4 regions of the Peribacillus sp. YIM B13481 genome follow, and region 1 is predicted to be linked to each of the others. Evidence: riboswitches for the same ligand, from Rfam matches in the RefSeq annotation. Region 1 holds a riboswitch; each other region holds the start of a gene.
What was found. Region 1 has a riboswitch for thiamine pyrophosphate ahead of tenA (thiaminase II). Riboswitches for the same ligand answer to the same signal wherever they lie in the genome.

Region 2: it holds a riboswitch for thiamine pyrophosphate, as region 1 does, so the genes downstream of both, tenA (thiaminase II) here and tenA (thiaminase II) in region 1, are expected to answer to the same signal.
Region 3: it holds a riboswitch for thiamine pyrophosphate, as region 1 does, so the genes downstream of both, thiC (phosphomethylpyrimidine synthase ThiC) here and tenA (thiaminase II) in region 1, are expected to answer to the same signal.
Region 4: it holds a riboswitch for thiamine pyrophosphate, as region 1 does, so the genes downstream of both, ACFX4X_RS02600 (ABC transporter substrate-binding protein) here and tenA (thiaminase II) in region 1, are expected to answer to the same signal.

Annotation. Positions count from the first base shown of each region.
Region 1 is NZ_JBHZPE010000019.1:54,240-58,526, reverse strand. Features, by position in the region: gene ACFX4X_RS13050 (DUF459 domain-containing protein) at 1-473, opposite strand, end outside; gene ACFX4X_RS13045 (GNAT family N-acetyltransferase) at 697-1,203, shown strand; gene ACFX4X_RS13040 (aspartyl-phosphate phosphatase Spo0E family protein) at 1,273-1,467, opposite strand; gene ACFX4X_RS13035 (Fur-regulated basic protein FbpA) at 1,719-1,907, opposite strand; SAM riboswitch class I at 2,084-2,188, opposite strand; TPP riboswitch at 2,348-2,452, shown strand; gene tenA (thiaminase II) at 2,547-3,236, shown strand; gene thiW (energy coupling factor transporter S component ThiW) at 3,252-3,773, shown strand; gene thiD (bifunctional hydroxymethylpyrimidine kinase/phosphomethylpyrimidine kinase) at 3,742-4,287, shown strand, end outside.
Region 2 is NZ_JBHZPE010000026.1:13,348-17,634, forward strand. Features, by position in the region: gene ACFX4X_RS15295 (ABC transporter ATP-binding protein) at 1-781, opposite strand, end outside; gene ACFX4X_RS15300 (ECF transporter S component) at 794-1,378, opposite strand; gene tenA (thiaminase II) at 1,392-2,075, opposite strand; TPP riboswitch at 2,212-2,339, opposite strand; gene ACFX4X_RS15310 (NADH:flavin oxidoreductase) at 2,977-4,017, opposite strand; gene ACFX4X_RS15315 (SDR family NAD(P)-dependent oxidoreductase) at 4,175-4,287, opposite strand, start outside.
Region 3 is NZ_JBHZPE010000022.1:51,681-55,967, forward strand. Features, by position in the region: gene thiC (phosphomethylpyrimidine synthase ThiC) at 2-1,783, opposite strand; TPP riboswitch at 1,919-2,033, opposite strand; gene ACFX4X_RS14095 (HAD family hydrolase) at 2,149-2,937, opposite strand; gene ACFX4X_RS14100 (histidine phosphatase family protein) at 3,113-3,646, opposite strand; gene ACFX4X_RS14105 (PdaC/SigV domain-containing protein) at 3,749-4,287, shown strand, end outside.
Region 4 is NZ_JBHZPE010000002.1:227,745-232,031, reverse strand. Features, by position in the region: gene ACFX4X_RS02615 (amidohydrolase) at 1-345, shown strand, start outside; gene rarD (EamA family transporter RarD) at 420-1,349, shown strand; gene ACFX4X_RS02605 (protein-glutamine gamma-glutamyltransferase) at 1,440-2,267, opposite strand; TPP riboswitch at 2,536-2,645, shown strand; gene ACFX4X_RS02600 (ABC transporter substrate-binding protein) at 2,780-3,784, shown strand; gene ACFX4X_RS02595 (thiamine-binding protein) at 3,796-4,080, shown strand; gene ACFX4X_RS02590 (ABC transporter permease) at 4,077-4,287, shown strand, end outside.

The DNA of each region.
Region 1 (4,287 bases):
CCCACTACAAGTATATCCGCTTTATCGTTTGCCTTTATCAGTGTCGAAGTAATCTTATCAAGATGGTTGATATACTCCCGTTTACCCTCATCGATTTTTCGATCACTTATTTTCTTCAAGTCACCGCCGTTACTATTGATCAAGTCATTGGTTCCAATATAAACGATGAAAGTATCGGCTTTATCAAGTTTCGATTTAATGCGGTAATCATCAAGCTGATTCATGACCCCATCCGTTTCCTGACCTTTTATACCGTAATTCCAAAAACTCACTTTTTGTTCCGATTCCGGATTATTCAATTCATCCTCCAGACCTTCTACATATCCCTCCCCGTCCTTATCCCCTTTTCCAAAGGTTAACGAATCTCCAAAAGCCATTACCCTTTGCACATCTTTCGACTCCGAGGCCTGAAATTTATATGCAGCAAAACAAATAACTAGTACAATAATTAACAAACCTGCTACTTTTTTCATTGGTTTCTCCTTTTGTCTATTTACTATGAAGTATTTCATCATTTTAAATACCCAAAAATCTGTAGTTTTAACATACAAAAATGAATTGTCAGATAAATAGTAAAGAGTGTATGATAATATAAAACTTTCAATGGATTGGGCTTCATTCACCGGCCTTTATGTAAGCGGGATGATACCCTTTATTCTGGAGATTGAATATAAATGATAGATAGGAGTTTAAATGATGGCAGAGCACATAGAGTTTAGGGAGGCAGCACTTTCGGATTTACCCAGAATCGTTGAAATATATAATTCGACAATTGCTTCAAGAATGGTCACGGCAGATACGGAACCTGTATCCGTACAATCGAGGGTTAAATGGTTTGAGGAACATCATTCAGAAAGTCGACCGCTATATATCATTACTATAGAAGGGCAAACTGCCGGATGGATGAGCTTTCAATCTTTCTATGGCCGGCCAGCTTATGATTCTACGGCCGAAATCAGCATTTATATCGATGATTATTTCCGGGGAAAAGGAATCGGACAAATTTCGATTCAAAAGGCAATTGAAGTGAGCCCTAAATTAGGGGTGAAAACTTTATTAGGTTTCATTTTTGCCCACAATATACCTAGCCTGAAGCTTTTTTCAAAATTCGGGTTTGAAAAATGGGCAAATTTTCCTCGAGTTGCAGAGCTCGATGGCATTGAAAGAGATTTGATTATACTTGGGAAACGTGTCGATAATTAAAATATTCATTTAAAGCTATTGCCTTGAGCAGTAGCCTTTTTCGGATTAAGCGAGGCCGAAATGGAGAATTTAGAAATACCTATATCCTTTCTTAAGGGAAAAATATTCAGAATCTCTTTTATTTGTTAAAGCATTCAACAGCGTATCCAATTCTTGGCTTGCTTGAACAGTTAGAAGACTTGTTAAACCATAAATTGCCGCCAATTTGATCATTTCTTGTCTCTTCTCTTCTACTTTTTCAACAGTTACCTTCTGGCAAAGCATCAAGCCACCTCCCATTTATTCAATTTTTTTACACCTTCATCATAATGAAAATTATAGTTAAAATCAACTATTTATTTGAAATCAAATGTGTAATTTTACAGTTTAAATGTGACAAAAAGCCTATTTCATTTTCTAAATATGTATATATTGTGTCATCCCCTATATAAACATAAATAAAAAAAGCATCCACAAGTATAGACTGCGAATGCTTACATCATATCCCTTATCCCAAGATTATAGCCTATCGATTACTATGTCATCCATTCCGAAGGAGACTGGTTATTAGGTCTATTTATTACAATCTTATATTCATTTTCAAGTACTTTTAACGGGGCATCATAAAGGTGCCTTTCATCAGAGGTTTTGTATACTCCATTGGCCAATAACTCTTCAATAAGCATTGCCTTCCTCTGTTCAATCCTCTTAAATAATTCTGCCATGTAAATGGCTCCTTTCCTAGTCATCATAGAGCCCGCTTCTAGTTGAGCTAAACTGTATTAACCGGTTTGATTTCACCAAATTATATATACCTTTTCTAGTATGCCACTAAACGTTATTCCGCAAAAATAAAAGCCTCTTCTAATTCAAGAAGAGGCTTACAGTGTCCGTACGGCTCTTCTTATCTTCCAAGCAAATGCTTGTTGGATTTAGCACAGTTCCCAAAATGGGTCTGCTGCCGAGGTTTCTTTGGGCCAAGTCCCTCCACCTCTCTGGATAAGAATTCAATATATAAATGATGTAGAAATGATTTTATCCCAATAAACATCAAAAGTCAATTACCTGGTTCTTCCTTTTCCACTTGCCATAAATGGGTTTCCCCTTTCAAATGTGGGTTGCATTTTCTTGTCTTTCTGATATGATGTCAGTAATTACATACAATTCACACCACTAGGGGAGTCTTTTTTTAGACTGAGATGGAATTAGTTCCGGACCCTTTGAACCTGAACCGGCTCATACCGGCGGAGGGAAGTGGATGATATCGTCCATTTGCAGACTTTATCCATCTACCCCGTTCCGTATTCAGGAGCGGTTTTTTTTATGGATGTAAATAGGGGATCTATTCTAAAGGAGGATGAACAATGGAGAATACTAAATTAGAAACCTTCAGTGAAAGACTTCATGGACGGGCAAAAGAAATTTGGAAAAGGAACCATTCACATCCCTTTGTCCAGGCAATTGGAAACGGCACGCTACCTGAAAAAAAATTTTCTTATTATTTGAAGCAGGACTATATCTATCTCATGGAATATTCCAAGCTTTTTGCTCTAGGTGTCATCAAAGCTCATAATATCGAAACCATGGCAAGATTTTCCAGTATTTTAAACGAAACTCTTCAAGTGGAAATGGATATCCATCGGCAATATGCTTCGGAATTCGGAATCAGTACCAAGGAATTGGAAGAAACAGAACCTACGCCTACCACTTTAGCCTATACGGGTTACATGCTAAATGCAGCTCAGCATGGGACTTTGGCAGACCTCATCGCTTGTCTCCTACCATGTGCTTGGGATTATTATGAAATTGGTTTGATATTAAAAAAACAAAATGGTGAAGCATTGGAAAACAACCGCTACGCAGATTGGATAAGGTCCTATTCATCTCCTGAATTCGGTGAGGCACACAAGTGGCTGATTGCTTTATTGGAAGAATTAACAAGAGGCATGCCTGAAAAGGAACTTCTGAGATTAGAAAAGCACTTTTTGGTGACTTCCCGATATGAATATTTATTCTGGGATATGGTTCAAAATGAACAAGATTGGCCACTGTAGGTATTGGCCATGATGATGAATCCAATCAAGAAAATGACGTTGACTGCCATGATCACGGGTATAACGACTCTGACCAGTTCAATTATTTTCATCCCTGTCGGATTTGCTAAAATCTTCCCTATACAGCATCTGGCAAATGTCCTGACAGCCGTTTTATTGGGGCCTGCCTATTCGGTAACACAAGCTTTATTAGTTTCCATCATTAGAAACATGTCTGGTACCGGTTCAATTTTCGCCTTTCCTGGCAGCATGATAGGTGCACTATTGGCTGCCGTCCTTTATCGAAAAACACAAAGCTTGAAATTCGCCTGTCTAGGGGAAGTGATTGGGACCGGCATTCTCGGATCCCTATCCTGTTATCCACTTGCACTCCTCCTATTGGGGGAAAAAGCTGCTCTTTTTGGTTTTTTACCAGCTTTTATGCTTAGTTCATTCGCAGGTGCGCTTTTAGCTTTCATATTACTTAAAATACTTCTAAAAAATAATTATATGAAGGGGATTTTTTATGAAAACAGCATTAACCATCGCAGGCTCTGATTCAGGGGGCGGTGCTGGAATACAAGCAGATTTAAAAACATTTTCTGCACATGGTGTCTTTGGAATGTCTGCCATTACAGCTGTTACTGCACAAAACACAATGGAAGTGCGTTCAGTTCAGGCCATCGAAACAGCTATCATCTCGGATCAAATTGCTGCCATCTTTGAGGATATTCATGTCGATGCAGTAAAAATAGGAATGCTTGGATCAAAAGAAATAGTGAAAACAGTCGCTGCGTCCATTAAAACCTACTTACCTTCCATCGTTATCCTTGACCCAGTCATGATTTCAAAAAGCGGCCACCATTTGCTAGACGAAAAAGCTGTCACTGCCTTAAAAATGGAATTGCTTCCGCTTGCAACACTTGTAACCCCGAATGTACCAGAAGCGGAAGTCCTTACTGGCTTGTCGATTCGAACGAAACAAGATTTTTACAGGGCATGCATATCCATACATGAACTAGGTTCTAAAGCCGTTTTACTTAAAGGGGGCCATGCAGCAGGAAATCCAAAC
Region 2 (4,287 bases), on a different contig from region 1:
CATGCACTAAGGGTGAACCGTCTGCAAATTGTTGTTCCCGAATGGGGGCATTCTCTTGTATATATTCATCCCAAACACCAGGGAACCAAATTCCATGTTCTTTCATTTCCTTTTTATATAGTGAAAGAATGGTATCTCTTGGACCATCAGCCATGATTTCACCTTCACCGTTAAAAAGCACGATTCGTTCGATGAATTCTAAAACATGGTCGATTTTATGCTCGACGATAATTACCGTTTTGTCTCGACCGACTTCCTTCAACAAACCCCAGATTTCTTTAGTTCCTTCCGGATCAAGCATGGCGGTTGGTTCATCTAAAAATATCACTTCCGGTTCAAGGGCCAATACTGAAGCGATTGCCAGACGCTGTTTCATCCCGCCTGATAATGTTTCTATACTTGTATGGCCTAGGTTCAATCCTACTTTACGAATATGATTTTGGATTTTCTCATTCATTTCTTCTTTAGGGACGGAAAGGTTCTCAAGGACGAAGGCAATTTCCTCATCAGCAAATGGCATGCAAAACTGACTATCAGGGTCTTGAAAAACATATCCCCATGAAGAAGCGCATTTCAATTTCTCCGCTTTCATCGGGACTTCGATGGAATTCGGAATCAATCCGCTTAACACTTGCAAAAGAGTCGACTTACCACATCCTGATGGTCCCAACAATAGAACTTTTTCACCTTTATCAATCGAGACTGATAGGTCCTTGAAAATCAAAGACCCATCACCTGGAAATTTCATTCTTAACTTCTCAACAGAAACGATTGGTTTCATGGCCATCAACCTCTACTTTTGGTCCAGTTCTGCATAATCTTTACTTGAAACGGGACGAACTAGATTAGTTACTCCTGTTGCTTCCAGGACTTTAACTAGATAAAAAGCAGTTACACCTGCAAAGAATATGGAACCCACAAACCTCGCTATCATGAATAACGATAAATTCCAAAGAGTGAGAGCACCTATTTCCCCGTAGGCAAAATCCATTAATACTGATGCAAGGCAGGAAGCTATCGCAGCTAAAACGGCCACCGGCATATTGAATTTTTTATATTTGAACGCCATGAATACCAGTTCAGCGAACAAACCTTGGACCACCCCATATAAGAGTACGGACAGCCCCCATGGTGAACCTAGAAAGAATTCACCTGAAGCTGCAGCTATCTCTGCCAGAAGTGCCACACCCGGTTTCCGTAAAATCAAAAAGGCGACGGGGCCAGCTATAAACCACATTCCATAAATAAGTTGATCTAGATGTAATCCTAATGGTTTAACGGAATAATAAATCGAACCCCAAAGGATATAAACGATTCCAAATGCTACGGCAATCACGATCGTGACTAATATATCCGTTAATTTCAATCCTTTTTTCATATTTCAATCTCCTTTATACTTCTAGTGTTTCCTTATGCACAGGCCATGTCTCTAAACGATAAGCCATTTCCCAAAATGAGTACTCATATTGGCTGCTAAGGATAAAATGCTCCTTCATTCTTTCCTTATCTTCATCTGTTACCTTTTCAGCAATCTCATCAAGCCTCGCAATTTGTTCTTCTACCAAAGAGCGGAACCACTCTCCGCCGTAAGCCGCTATCCATTCTTGATAAATCGGCTCTTCCGGTTTACACTCTTGCAGCTTTTCACCTATTTCATAATACAGCCAATAACATGGCAAGATAGCCGCAATAACGTCACCTAAATGTCCAGAATATGCCGCACGATACATATGGGAAGTGTAAGCATAGGCAGTCGGGGCAGGTTTGAAATTTTCCCGTTCTTCTTTGGTGATGCCTAATCTCTCAGAAAAATTTTCATGAAGCTTCAACTCCGCTTCATATGTTCCCTGTGCGTGGCCGGCAAGCCTGCTTGTTGTATGTAAATCTGTAGCCTTGACTGCTCCTAAAGCTTGAACTCTAGCAAAATGAGATAAATAATAGGCATCCTGCTTGACATAAAAACGAAAACACTCTATTGGCAATGTGCCATCTCCTATTCCTGCAACAAACGGGTGATTAAAGCTAGCTTCCCAAATATGATCAACTTCCTGGCGGATTTCCTCTGAAAACTTCATGTCCATTACCTCCAAATTCTATTTTTTTATGAATGATACGGATAAAAGCCTTTTATAACCCCTTTTTTTTGCAAATAAAAAACCACTTTCTTTAACGTAAAGAAAGTGGTTGTACTTGAAAAAATACAGAAACGTATTGTCCCAGACCCCACTTCCCTACGCTGGTATAAACCAGATCAGGTTCTAAGGGTCTTAAAGTCATACTTTAATCTCAGCTTCTCAGGTAAAATCAGTTTTACCTATAAAGCACCCCTAGTGGTACAAATTGTATATATATTTCATTTGCCTTTATATTAACACGATAAATCCAATTGTCAAACGTATTAGAAAAGTTTTCAATCAAAGATGTTCATTATTAATCTTTTGGATTACTAGTCTTTCAATCTTCTAATACGTTAAGGATGAAGAAAAGAGGATGCCGCAGCCCCCCCATTCTCTATGGAATAATAAGATACTCTTATCCTCTTTTTTTAAGGCTGTTTTCACATACTTTGTTGCTATTTACCAGGTAGTGAGTTGTGGTTGATTTCCCCTCCAGATGCTCGCTTTCCGCGGGGCGGGCGGTGAGCCTCCTCGGCGTAAACGCCTGTGGGGTCTCACGTGTCCTGCTGCTCCCGCAGGAGTCTCGCACTTCTGCTCCAATCAACCTTAAATAGTTTCGTTTTAAAAACAACAATCTTTACGAAAAGAGCCTTTTTTAAAGACAGACATAACAAAATATTAAACATCAAAGTATTGGATAGATTGGATCTACTTAATTTGAATTCATAGTTTTTCGTCTACAATCCCTACAACTTTATCGCTGTCATGAATCTCCATATGCTTCGCTGTGCGGCAATCGTACAGCACTTTTATCCATAAACTCCAGAATGTATCTTGTGTTAACTAATCAAACGGAGGCTTAATGAAGTGTTCTCACTGACTCAGATGTAAAGGGAACCAATTCTGCTGTTCGGCCGTCACGAATCTTGTTTACCCAAGCAGGATCAACCATTAATGCCCGACCCACGGCTACCAGATCAAATTCTTCACGTTCAAGCCTTTCGATTAACCCGTCGATCTTGGTATTTTTGGCACTCTTTCCTTCCGTAAAGTGACTCGTAAAATCGTTATCCAGACCGACTGATCCAACCGTAATCGTCGGTTTACCCGTCAGCTTTTTTGTCCATCCGGCGAGATTCAGATTGGAGCCTTCGAACTCAGGCTCCCAGAAACGGCGGGTCGAGCAGTGGAAAATATCGACGCCCGCATCGGAAAGTGGCGTCAGGAACCGTTCCAGCAGCACCGGCGTTGCTGCCAGTTTCGCTGTAAAATCCGTCTGCTTCCATTGCGAGAACCGCAGCACAATCGGGAATTCCGGTCCGACGGCACGGCGGCAAGCTTCGATGACTTCGACCGCGAAGCGGGTGCGGGCAACCATGTCGCCGCCATAGCTGTCGGTACGCGGGTTCGTTTTCTCCCAGAAGAATTGGTCGATCAAATATCCATGCGCACCGTGAAGCTCAATGCCGTCGAACCCAAGCCGCTTGGCTTCGAATGCTGCCTGCGCAAAGGCTTGAACGATTGCGGCGATATCCAATTCCGAATAATCGCCAACATGGCCTCGCGCACCCATATGCCAAATCTGCGGAATAATCCGTCCGCCTACTTCGTGTACAGCAGCCACGACGTTTGCCCAACCGTTTAATGCAGCTTCGCCATAGAAATGCGGTACATTGGCTTGATTGGACGAATCCGAATGATTAATCACCGTACCTTCTGTCACGATAAGTCCAACGCCATTTTCAGCCCTGCGGCGATAATAGGCGGCCACATCAGGACCAGGCACTCCTTCAGGAGAAAATTGTCTCGTCATCGGTGCCATCACTATACGATTTGCCAGGGTCGTATTTCCGAATGCGAATGGTTTAAACAAGTTTTGAATAGATTGAGAATAATTCATAATTGACCTCCAAATAATTGAAATAGTGTTGTAGAATATATCCGCAACAGATTAGTAATTGCGTTCTTTGCTGAGAGCATCGTTCGGATAAGTTGGGAGCCCTTGGCTGGGTTGTCAGGCCGTAATCAACAGCCAATCCTGGCCGCCCTCCATAAGGTCAATCCCCCGTTCTGTCCTGCATGGATCTGACCATACGGGTCACCATCTTGCGCGGCATTAATCGCGGAATGAACGCCACGAACCGGTTGCGAGCCCCTGGCATTATGAGTG
Region 3 (4,287 bases), on a different contig from region 1:
ATCATTGATAGATTTCTCCGTCCGTTTTCCTAAATTCATTCGCTTTTTCTTTAAGCCCTTCATCGATTACCGACTCAAAACCCAGGCCCTTTTCTTTTGCCAAATCACGGATGTCCTGGGAGATTCTCATACTGCAGAATTTAGGTCCGCACATTGAACAGAAATGGGCTGTTTTGGCACCTTCAGCCGGAAGAGTTTCGTCGTGATATTCAACCGCCCTTTCAGGGTCGAGAGAAAGATTGAACTGATCTCTCCAACGAAATTCGAATCTAGCCTTCGAAAGGGCATCATCCCGTTTTTGTGCATCCTTATGGCCCTTTGCAAGGTCAGCTGCGTGGGCTGCAATTTTATAAGTAATGACCCCTACTCGAACATCCTCTTTATTCGGAAGTCCCAAATGCTCTTTCGGTGTCACATAACATAACATGGCAGTTCCAAACCATCCAATCATTGCAGCACCAATCGCAGAAGTAATATGATCGTATCCAGGAGCTATATCCGTTGTTAAAGGTCCTAAGGTATAGAATGGAGCTTCTTGACAGACTTCCAGCTGCTTATCCATATTTTCTTTAATCAAATGCATCGGTACGTGACCGGGTCCTTCCACCATGACTTGAACATCGTGCTTCCAAGCAATCTTCGTCAGTTCCCCCAGTGTTTCCAATTCAGCAAATTGCGCCTCATCGTTTGCATCTGCAATGGATCCAGGACGGAGGCCGTCACCTAATGAGAAAGAAACATCATATGCCTTCATGATTTCACAAATCTCTTCAAAGTGAGTATAGAGGAAGCTTTCTTGGTGGTGGGCCAAGCACCATTGTGCCATGATGGACCCCCCTCGTGAAACAATTCCCGTAACTCGCTTTGCTGTTAAAGGGATGTACCGCAAAAGCACACCAGCGTGTATGGTGAAGTAATCGACACCTTGCTCGGCCTGCTCGATTAATGTATCCCGAAAAACTTCCCAATTTAAATCTTCCGCGACTCCATTCACTTTTTCCAATGCTTGATATATTGGAACCGTCCCAACTGGCACTGGTGAATTCCTGATAATCCATTCCCGGGTCGTGTGAATATTCTTTCCGGTGGATAAATCCATTATGTTGTCGGCTCCCCAACGTGTAGCCCAAGTCATTTTCTCCACTTCATCTTCGATCGATGAACTAACAGCTGAGTTTCCTATATTCGCATTTATTTTCACATGAAAATTACGTCCGATGATCATTGGCTCACTTTCAGGATGGTTAATATTTGCCGGAATGATCGCCCTACCGCTAGCTACCTCTTCTCTTACAAACTCAGGGGCAACATTTTCCCTGATTGAAATGAACTCCATTTCTGGGGTGATGATACCTTTACGGGCATAATGAAGCTGGGTTACGTTTTTCCCTTTCATTGCGCGCAATGGCTTTCTTTTCAATCCCGGAAAAATTTCAGCTTTGGATTGTGACTCCACTTTTTTATACCCATTATCTTCGGGTTTTATTTCACGTCCTTCATACTCTTCAACGTCTTCACGTTCCAAGACCCAATTGCGTCTAATCGGGGCAAGGCCTTTATGAATATCAATGGGATATTCTGAATCCGTATATGAACCGCTTGTGTCATAAACCCGCAAAGGCGGATTCTCCTCTTCGCCGAATGCACCTGTAGTGGGACTTAGTTTAATTTCACGCATAGGTACTTTAATATCAGGTCTCGATCCCTCAACATACACTTTTTTACTCCCGGCAAAACTGGACATAATTGAAACGTTCATGTCATTTACTGAATTACTCATCATGATTTCATTTCTCCTTTTTAAGTTCATTTAAAAAGGACAAAATCCAATCCATTTCGCACGAAAAAACCGGATCTCATATTTAAGACCCGGCTAACGTTAGTATGACTACAGAAATGACCAAATGAAATGTCATTGTTTAGTAGATTCTAACTTCCCCACGCTGGTATGAACCAGATCAGGTCCTGAGGGTTAAGAAGCATAAGCGCTTCTCTCTCAGCCCAACTGTTATTGGACACCCCTAGTCTGAATAATTTAATTGATTACAGGGTAACTATATATCACCCTTTTCATTCTGTATATAATTTGAAAGTCCTAATACTTTAGGTCACTCTCTCCAAATTCGTTACTTGGAGAAGGATCACCAATTAATTTTCCAGGCTCTCAAGGATTGGGAAAAGCTCCTCTAAATGCTTGATTTCATAGGTTGGAAGCACTTCATTCCGTTCCTTATCATGGCGATTTATCCAAACCGACTTTATACCTACCCGTGATGCTCCAAGGATATCCGTCATTAAATTATCGCCGACCATCAATACTTCATCCTTATCAAGTTCCATGATCTCCAAAGCATGCTCAAAAATGGAGGCATCCGGTTTACCTCGTCCAAAAGCTCCAGAAATGACGATTTGATCGAAATAAGGAACTAGTTCAGGTGTAATTTCAAGTTTAGTATTTTGGAGTTCAGGAGAACCGTTTGTCAACAATAGCATTTTGTACTTCCCTTTTAATTCATCTAACACACGGAATGATTCTTCATAAATAAATGGCTTTTTACGTCTCTCTGCAGGGAAACGTTCTGCCAGTTCGAGCCCAAATGCCGGGTCATCGATCCCTAATGCCTTCAAGCCTCTCGTCCATGCTTCTTTCCGATAATTTGGTGCAATCACGGCCATCTTCCGGAATTCATCATGATCATCCTGAAAATTTCCCCACAGTCCTTCAAATGGGTTGATTCCGATCATTTGTGTAAATCCATAGGTATCGTAAGAAGAATAAAGCTCACGCGCTTCCTTCCGAACCGCTTCTTCAAACTCGTCGACATTTAAATCATATTTCTCCTTAGCCACTTCACATGTGGCCACAAAAGCCTCTTTTACACTTTTCTGATCCCATAGTAATGTATCATCTAAATCAAAAAAAACTGCCTTCACCAAATTGTCCAACCTCTTTCCCTATTATTGAATTCGTAAAAATTACACTATTACAATAATAAACCACAACCAACGGAAAAAGAATAACTAATCGGAAAAGGCCTGCATCTTTCTTAAGCAAAATGTTCAATATACCAGACTTACCTTCTATGGCGGGAAACCCTATATTTTTGACTTATCATCTTTCGAATACATACAGCTTTCCATTACCGGCAATCTTGAATTTTGGACCGGTGAACCCCCGTCGGATCAGCTCTTTCCTCATATAAACCATTAGGGCGGCATGACTCACGATCAGAACATCCCTTTCCCCCTTTGCAAAAACTTCATCCAATACTTTATTGATCCTTCGTTCGGCGATCTTAATTTCCGCCCTTGTCTCCTTGTTGAACAGCGAGCAGCAGCGAATCCAGATGGCCCAAAGGATGAACGGCAGCTTCACCTTCCCTTTGAGAGGGGGAGAAGGTATTTCCCGCAGCTCCTCCATCCGATGAACCGTACCTGGATAAATATGTTCCGCTGTCTTGACAGCTCTCGACATATCACTGCAATAACATTCCTGCCATTCCTCCACGCCAAGTAAAGTCGTTCCATAAATAATATCCGCTGCATCATAGTCCACAAACCATTGCTTCATATCATCCGCCGTCACAGATTTCCCAGTAGGGAATTCATGTGCCACCTTAAAATGCCGTACTAAACCAATTTTCATTTCTTTCTCCTCTTTAGCTTTTGAATTATAAAATTAACTTTCTATTTGATCCACCAACTTATATAATAGGTAATGTAAAAATTATACAAAGGTGGTAATTGAATGCTATCCAAGAATTTCACTAAGATTTTCCTTGCTGTCGCATTAACTTTTACATGCATCTCTTTTTTACTGATAAAAATCGACTTTGTCTCCGCAGCCACTACAGAAAACGCAACGGTAAACACGAAGAATTCCCCTTTATCTGTTAGAAGTGGTCCCGGCACCAGCTATAAAAAAGTAGGATCGTTGGAGAAAGGGAAAGCCGTAACCGTTTATTCGAAAACAAAATCCGGCTGGTCGGAAATTCGGTACAATGGAAAAAAAGCCTATGTATCTACTAAATATTTAAAATTTAGCAATGTGAAGATAACCAAGAAAAAGTATAAAAATATTAGTGACTTGTCGTATCCGCAAGTATCAGGACTAAAAAATAAAGCAGCTCAGGATAAAATTAATCAGGTGTTAACTAAGCATGCCAAGGATGCCTATTCCTTTTATCTGCAAGCAAAAAAGGATAGGGAAAAAGATAAAAATGAGGAATGGTGCAAAGAATCCCCATACACTTGCCAGTATAGTTACAGTATTTCGTATAAAGTGAA
Region 4 (4,287 bases), on a different contig from region 1:
AATATGGGCATCATTTGTGCAGGAGGGTCAGATGCGCCTATAGAGCCATTAAATCCAATTTTGGGCATCCATGCTGCTGTCACAAGGACGAAAATCAACAGTGAGGACAGTACCGTATATGGCTTGGATGAAAGGCTCTCCGTTCATGATGCCTTCGCACTTTATACAAAAGGGAGTGCTGCAGCTATCGGCCAGGAAAAACGCCGCGGTCAGATCATCAAAGGGTACGATGCAGATTTTACCGTGTTTAATCTGGATGTCTTTGCTGTTGTGCCGGATGATCTCCTGAAAGTTGAGGCGGTCATGACGGTCATAGATGACAGAATCATGTATGATAAAAAATAACAGTTGCAAAAAAAGAAATGGATACGCAAAATAGTTAGAATTCGATAAAGGAATTAATGGAAAGAAGGCAGGTTATGAAAGTGGATGAACAAAAAGAAGGGGCGATCTATGCAGCCCTTTCTTATATGATGTGGGGAGTCGTGCCAATTTACTGGAAGTTCCTTCAGGGAGTCGGAGCTACAGAAATCTTGGCTCAGAGGGTATTATGGTCTTTCGTCTTCATGCTGGTTTTATTGATGTTCATGAAAAAACGACAAGCGTTTCTTGATTATGTCAAAAACATATTGGGAAATCCCAAACTCTTTGCGGCGTTACTAACGGCCTCACTGCTCGTTACAGCTAATTGGGGAGTGTTCATCTGGGCCGTTAACTCAGGACGGATCCTTGACACGAGCCTTGGATATTATATCAATCCGCTAGTCAGTGTACTATTGGGAGTGATAGTTTTAAAAGAAAAATTGAGCGGGGCACAGATCATGTCGTTCCTGCTTGCAGGAATCGGGGTCTTGATCCTAGGCATTCATTTCGGTACGATCCCGTGGGTCTCTCTTGTTTTGGCCATGACCTTTGGATTATACGGCCTGGCAAAAAAAATGATCAAAGCCGAATCGGCGATCGGGCTGACGCTCGAAACGATGATGGTAACGCCTCTTGCCCTGGGTTACCTGATATACTTGATGAACCAATCAGAAATGCAATTCTTTACAGCAGGAAGCACAAGCTTGCTGTTGGTGGGCGGTGGGATTGTTACGGCCTTGCCTCTTTTATATTTTGCAAAGGGGGCGGAGAAGATCCCGTTATCGATGCTTGGGATTTTTCAGTATATCGCTCCGACCTTATCCTTACTGATCGGGGTATTCGTCTATCACGAAAGTTTTACAAAAGCGCATCTTTTAGCCTTTTTGTTCATATGGTCAGCCTTGGCTGTTTATACACTATCCATTACGAAATGGGGTCAGGCAAGTGCACGCAGGTTTAAAGGCAAAGGGAACATCGGTGCGTGAATAAGAAAAAATGCTTGGTGGTTCCATCCCCAAGCATTTTTTTTGCCTATATTTAAAGAAACCGGTTTTACGGCAGGAGAATTGCTTGAGTCATGAAAGATAAATCCTCGGACCTATTTCAGAAACAATCAAATCAGATAGGCTGACAAGACCGTGAACGGGCTTTGCACGGGAGATAGTTGGTTGGAATTGTCTATAGTAGGAACTATCCAGGCTAATGATATGCTTTGTCAGGAATGCTGAGATGGCGGCATTCGGCTTTCTATTGCTATTTAGTTCATCGATGATACCCTGTGCATTGGTAATCCCGATCCTGTGGCCATAAAAGAGGTCTTCTCCTAATAATATTGCATTCTCACCTTGCCATTCAGGTGTTTCCTCATCGTGATCAGGGTTTTTGAAGTAAAGGCAATCCCCTGGTAAATAATCCGTTCCTTGATGAACATGAAGAGCCATATTCTTCGGAGGGCGCCAGTCATATAGAAATAGGCTTGAAAAAAGATAGTCGAAATTCCTAGGGCCGATTAAATCCAAAATGGCCTTTAAAAAAGTGACGACTATCGCTGTACCGCATTCGAAAGCGTAAAGCGTTCCATTCAAGAAAATGTCCAGGAGTGCAACATGAGGGGCAATCCCTGGCTGAAGGGTAAAAGTGCCATCCTTTGAAAGGCGCCAATATTGTTTATTGGATGCCGATTCCTCAAGTGTGGAAAATTCTGCATCACTTTTATCCAACGCAAAAGCTGCCTCGATGACTCGGTGCCTCAGTTGTATATCGAAATTAAGGTATCCAAAGCTCCGATATTCAAAAATGTTAGAATCTTCCGCTAGCAATTGGAGAATTTCAAGCGATTTAGCAGATGCTATACCTGGTTGGATGTGACTGACATCTAATAATTTGTGATTAATCTTTATCATGATCATATCCACCTTTTGCTTTTGAAATTAAGGGCTTATAAAACCAGTACACAAAAAATGTCCACAGGTTATGCTCATTATATGAATACCTGCAAGGAAATGACTCTTTGAACGTGTCAGGCACGTAAACGAGAATGATTGGAATGGCATGATGTTTTGCTAGATATCCTTTAACGCAAGGGAAACCTTTCCAATTAATGAGAAGAAGCAAATTAGTATTCCTTTTTCCCCATGAATTGATATAATGGGAGAGAAAAGTTCATATGTGCGAGAAATGTAGGGGGGCCAGTACTGCTGGCTGAGATTGCGTCCTTTAGATGCTGACTCTTTGAACCTGATCTGGATGATGCCAGCGGAGGGAACATATTATTACTGACTTTCTGTTTTGTATGTTAAGCGTCCGAATTCATCTTCGGGCGTTTTTTGTTTTTTTACCGGTATTGGAATGGACCCTGGCGCCTCATTATGGTTTCGGCATATGGATCTTATATGATGTGTAGGAGGATAATAGTTTGAATAAATTCTTACCACTGTTAACTTCGTTGTTCCTTTTGGCTGGATGTGGGGCAGGCGGAACTAATGAAAAAGAAGAATCATCTAAAAAAGAAGGCAATAAAGAATTAAAAAAGGTATCGGTCGTGCTTGATTGGACACCGAATACAAACCATACAGGATTGTATGTAGCCAAGGAAAAAGGGTATTTCAAAGAACAAGGTCTGGATGTGGAAATTATCATGCCAGGCGAAGCTGGAGCTGATAAACTTGTGGCTTCAGGGAAATCTGAATTTGGCGTGAGCTACCAGGAGGGCATTACGCAGGCCCGCGTGCAAGGCGTTCCGATTGTTTCGCTAGCTGCTGTCATCCAGCATAATACCTCTGGATTCGCTTCACCTGCGGCAAAAAACATTAAAACTCCCAAGGATTTTGAAGGGAAAACGTATGGTGGCTGGGGGTCTCCAGTTGAAAAGGCCATTATTGATTCACTTATGAAAAAAGAAAATGCCGATGTAAATAAAGTGGATATAGTGAATACAGGGGACACAGATTTTTTCACTTCGGTTAAAAGGGATATAGATTTCGCCTGGATTTATTATGGGTGGACAGGTATCGAGGCTGAGTTGCGGAATGAAAAGCTTAATATGGTTTACTTAACCGAATACTCTGATAAGCTGGATTACTATACGCCTGTTTTGACAACAAATGAAAAGATGATAAAAGAGGATCCTGAGACTGTTAAAGCATTCGTTCATGCAGCTTCGAAAGGGTACCAGTTTGCAATTAAGAATCCTGATGATGCAGCGGACATATTAATTAAGTCTGCACCTGATCTAGATCCAAAACTAGTGAAGAAAAGCCAGGAGTGGCTTGCAGATAAGTATCAGGATGATGCTCCGCGTTGGGGTGAACAAAAGCTTGAAATCTGGAAGAATTATAGTGATTGGATGAAGGAAAATAAGCTTCTTGAAGGTGATTTCAATCCTGAAAAGGCATTTACCAATGAATTTTTACCAAAATAGGAGGAAATACAATGGCCAATTCATTAATTAGTATACAAATCATTCCTAAAGGGGAAAATGTCATCCCCATGGTCGATGAAGCAATCAAGATCATTGATGAATCAGGTGTCAAGTATGAGGTTCACCCGCTAGAAACAACAATGGAGGGTGAGCTATCCGAGCTTTTTGCCGTGATAGAAAAAATGAATGTAAGAATGATTGAATTAGGCTCGCCGAATGTCATTTCCCAAGTGAAGATACTATATCAGCCAAGCGGGATTACGATGGATACGTTAACGGAGAAATATCGGGCATGATCAAAAGGGGAATTTGGAAGAAGGGGGCTCCCTTCTTTCTTTTATTATGTTTGCTGATAGTATGGGAGTCAATGACAGTCTTATTAAAGGTTGAAAAATGGCTGCTTCCCGCTCCATCAGCCATTTTCATTGAAGGAATTGAGTCGTCCCGTAATCTTTTTGGACACCTTATATCAACAACTGAGCTTGCGTTATCGGGTTTTCTTA